Regions from separate parts of the Nitratireductor aquibiodomus genome, predicted to be linked through region 2. Evidence: riboswitches for the same ligand, from Rfam matches in the RefSeq annotation. Region 2 holds a riboswitch; the other holds the start of a gene.

Region 1 (2,201 bases), 1.2 Mb from region 2:
TGGAATCCACTGTCAAAATTAAGAGTCGCTAAAAAAATGTAAATAAAGGCACTTCAATATATTTTTTAATGTAATTTTGTTTTATGAAATAATAAGTTGTATTATGAGCCGTATCTCCTTTCTCCCCGAAATCGTTTTGGGGCATTTGCCAATCAGCTTGGCTGAAGGCGAGATCGCGCGGAGGCTAGAGTACCCGCATTTGTGCGGACGTCAGGTGATTCCACCTGACTGCAAAATGCCCTAGCGCCGGCCGATCTCTTCCAGGTCATAGGGCGTGGACTGGTACACCTGGTTGATCCAGTTGCCGAAGAGCAGATGCGCATGGGAACGCCAGCGGTTGAGAGGCGGGCGGCTGGGATCGTTGTCCGGGTAGTAGCCATGCGGTATGGCAACCTCGGTCCCCGTTGCAACATCGCGGTCATACTCCTCCTTGAGCGAGGTGGAATCGTATTCGATGTGGTTGAACATGTAGAGCCGGTTGCCTGTCTCTTCCGTCAGGAGGCAGGGGCCGGTTACGTCCGATTCCATGAGCACCTGGAGGCCTTTGTCGGCGGGAATGTCGGCAGAGCGGACCTCGGTCCAGCGCGAGACGGGGATGGCGAAATCGTCCGAGAAGCCGGCGAGGAAGGGAGAGGCGGGCGCATTGTTGCGGTGCCTGAAGACGCCAAAAGCCTTCTTCTCGAGCGTGTATTTGGGAACGCGGTGGAAATGCCAGGCAGCCGCCATGGCACCCCAGCAGATATAAAAGGATGAGTGGACGTTGGTCAGCGTCCAGTCCAGAATCTGCTCCAGTTCCTTCCAGTAGGTGACTTCCTCGAACGGGAGAAGCTCAATCGGCGCACCGGTGATGATGAAGCCGTCGAACTTGCGGTCACGCACTTCCTCCCAGGTCTGGTAGAAGGATATAAGGTGTTCTTCCGGCGTGTTCTTGGCACGGTGGTTGCCGATGCGCACGAGGGTCAGTTCCACCTGAAGGGGCGAAGCGCCGATCAGCCGGGCAAACTGGGTTTCGGTGCGGATTTTGTTGGGCATGAGGTTGAGGAGCCCGATCTGTAGCGGGCGGACGTCCTGCCGCAGCGCTGTCTGCTCGTCCATCACGGACACACCTTCACGCACGAGAACATCGCGGGCGGGAAGCTGGTCGGGGATCTTGATCGGCATTGTTTTGCTCCAACAAAAAAGACCGGTGGCGAAATCGCGACCGGTCTCAGCAAATTCTGCTTCGCTCGGCCTTTTAGCGAATTGTTTTACGTGGCTGCAAGCCGACCGGCCAAATCACCACGAGTGAAGGTCTTTATTTAGGATGGTGTTTTCTTTGCGTCAATCGCTGTCATGGGCTAAAGCAACGGACGGATTTTCTCCGCAGGGTCGAGGATCCGACTAACCGTTTCCCAAAAACAGGACCATTCAATGAGCACGTCCGTCCGTCCCGAACCGAAGCCCGGTGTCATGGATATCGCCGCCTATGTGCCCGGCCGCGAGAGCGCGCCATGTGCGACGAAGGTGTGGAAGCTCTCCTCGAACGAATCTCCGCTCGGGCCCTCGCCCGCGGCGGTCGAGGCGATTTCCAAAGCGATGGGGCATCTGGAGCTTTATCCGGACGGATCGGCAACCAAACTGCGCAATGCCATTGCGGAGACGCATGGGCTGAACCCGGCCAATATTCTTTGCTCCAACGGGTCCGATGAGCTTCTTGGCCTGCTCGCGCAGACCTATATCAAGCCCGGCGACGAGGCGATTTTCACCGAGCACGGGTTTCTTGTCTACCGCATCCAGACGCTGGCGGCCGGTGGCACGCCGGTGGTGGTGAAGGAAGACAAGGAGCGCGCGGATGTCGACGCAATCCTTGCGGCGGTGACGGAAAAAACGCGCATCGTGTTCCTTGCTAACCCGAACAACCCGACTGGCACTTACATTCCGGTGGACGAAGTGCGCCGCCTGCAGGCAGGCCTGCCGAAGACGGCGCTTCTGGTGCTGGATGCTGCCTACGCCGAATATGTGCGCCGCAACGATTACGAATCCGGCATCGAACTCGTCTCTTCGAGCGAAAACGTCGTGATGACGCGGACCTTCTCCAAAATCCACGGCATGGCGGCGCTGCGCATCGGCTGGATGTACGCACCGGCGCATGTGGTGGATGCGGTGAACCGCGTGCGCGGTCCCTTCAATGTCAATGCGCTGGCCATCGAGGCGGGTGCGGC
Region 2 (2,201 bases):
CGGCAGAACGCACGGCCCTGCAGGCCGAGCAGGAAATCATCCTCAATGAAATCCGCGCCCTGCGCAAAGAGGTGCAGGCACTGACTGTCGAGAAGGCGCGCGAAAAGCGCTGACCCCTGCGGTCAGCGCATGCGAAAGTGCTTGGAGAGCTTCAGCGACTGGCCCTGATAGTTGGACTTCAGGTCCGCGCCGTAGAGCGCACGGGGGCGTGAGAGCATCCGCTCGTAGACGAGACGGCCGACGATCTGGCCGTGTTCGAGAATGAACGGAACCTCGTGGCTGCGCACTTCCAGAACCGCACGGCTGCCGGTTCCGCCAGCGGACGAATGCCCGAAGCCGGGATCGAAAAAGCCCGCATAGTGCACGCGGAACTCGCCCACCAGCGGATCGAATGGCGTCATCTCGGCAGCGTGGTGCGGCGGCACATGCACCGCTTCCTGCGACACGAGAATATAGAACTCGTCAGGATCGAGGATCAGACCGCCCGCACCGTCGCCGGTCAGCGGCTCCCAGAAGTCCGCGATATCGTGCTGATCGCGCTGGTCCACGTCGATGAGCGCCGTGTGATGTTTTGCGCGATACCCGATCAACCCGTTTTCGCCGCCGCTCAGATCGACCGAAAGCGCGATACCGCCGCCGGTGATGTTGGGGTCGTCCGAAGCGACAAGCGTCTCGCGCGCATGCAGGTCCGCCAGCGCGCTTTCATCGAGCAGCGCCTTGCCGGTGCGGAACCTTATCTGCGAAAGGCGTGATCCGGTGCGCACGACGATCGGGAAGGTGCGCGGGCTCACCTCCATGTAGAGCGGACCGGAATAGCCGGCTGGGATCTTGTCGAACTCCTGCCCGTGGTCGGTCATCACGCGGGTAAAGATATCGAGCCGGCCGGTCGAACTCTTGGGGTTGGCAGAGGCGGAGATGCCATCTGGCAGATCGAGCCCTTCCAGCAGCGGCACGATGTAAACGCACCCGGTCTCCAGCACGGCGCCCTCGCCGAGCTGGATTTCGTGCAGCTTGAGTCTCTCGAGCTTTTCGGAAACGCGGTGGTTCGGCCCCGGCAGGAAGCTGGCGCGCACGCGATAGGCAATGGTGCCAAGCCTCAGATCGAGACTGGCCGGCTGAATCTGGTCGCCATCCAGCGGGTGGGCCGAGGCGAGCGCCCCATTGTCGAACAGTGCCGCAATGTCCTTGTCCGGCAGAATTCCCGCTTTTGCCAACGCCCCTCTCCTTGCACAGGGTTTGATTGAACGAGGTTTAGCGCCGCTTGTCGTTGACGCAAGGCGCCTGAAGGTCTAATGGACCTTTATCCCGTGGTGATTTGGCCGGTCGGCTTGCAGCCACGTTAAAGAAGTCGCTAAAAGGCCGCGCTCGATCACCGGACCGGCATGCGGCTTTTCGCGGCCGGTTTTTTTGTTGGGTGTAGAAGCGATGACAGAGAATTCCGAGAACGACTGGAAAGCACAGACGGCGCTTGTTCATGGCGGGGTCACCCGCTCGCATTTTGGCGAAACCTCCGAAGCGATCTATCTGACGCAGGGTTTTGTCTATGACAGTGCGGAAGCGGCGGAAGCCCGCTTCAAGGGCGAAGAACCGGGCTTCGTCTATTCCCGCTATGCCAATCCGACCGTCGACATGTTCGAGCGCCGCATGTGCGCGCTGGAGGGCGCCGAAGAGGCGCGCGCCATGTCTTCCGGAATGGCCGCTGTCACCGCCGCGCTGCTTTGCTCGCTCAGGGCGGGCGATCATGTGGTGGCGGGCCGCGCGCTTTTCGGATCGTGCCGCTGGGTGGTTGAAACGCTGATGCCCCGCTACGGGATCGAGACAACGCTTGTCGACGGCGCGAAGCTTGAAAACTGGAAGGCCGCCGTGCGGCCGAACACGAAGCTCTTCTTCCTTGAAAGCCCCACCAACCCGACTCTGGAAGTGGCCGACATCGCCGGCGTAGCGGCCCTTGCCAACGAAGTTGGCGGGCGTCTCGTGGTCGACAACGTCTTCGCCACCCCCCTTCTGCAAAAACCGCTTGAGCTCGGCGCGCATGTGGTCGTCTATTCCGCGACCAAGCACATTGACGGTCAGGGCCGATGTCTGGGCGGTGTCGTCCTTTCGGACAGGGAGTGGATCGACGAGCAACTGCAGGACTTTTTCCGCCATACGGGGCCAAGCCTCTCGCCCTTCAATGCGTGGACTCTGCTCAAGGGGCTGGA

Evidence for each region. Region 2 has a riboswitch for S-adenosylmethionine ahead of BLW55_RS14445 (O-succinylhomoserine sulfhydrylase). Riboswitches for the same ligand answer to the same signal wherever they lie in the genome.
Region 1: another riboswitch for S-adenosylmethionine. It lies ahead of metA (homoserine O-acetyltransferase MetA); the one in region 2 lies ahead of BLW55_RS14445 (O-succinylhomoserine sulfhydrylase).

The regions. Positions count from the first base shown of each region.
Region 1 covers NZ_FNSL01000001.1:1,833,038-1,835,238, reverse strand. The annotation lists gene metA (homoserine O-acetyltransferase MetA) at 241-1,161, opposite strand; SAM riboswitch at 1,215-1,292, opposite strand; gene hisC (histidinol-phosphate transaminase) at 1,411-2,201, shown strand, end outside.
Region 2 covers NZ_FNSL01000001.1:3,029,461-3,031,661, reverse strand. The annotation lists gene BLW55_RS14455 (ion transporter) at 1-113, shown strand, start outside; gene BLW55_RS14450 (2'-deoxycytidine 5'-triphosphate deaminase) at 123-1,214, opposite strand; SAM riboswitch at 1,298-1,375, shown strand; gene BLW55_RS14445 (O-succinylhomoserine sulfhydrylase) at 1,426-2,201, shown strand, end outside.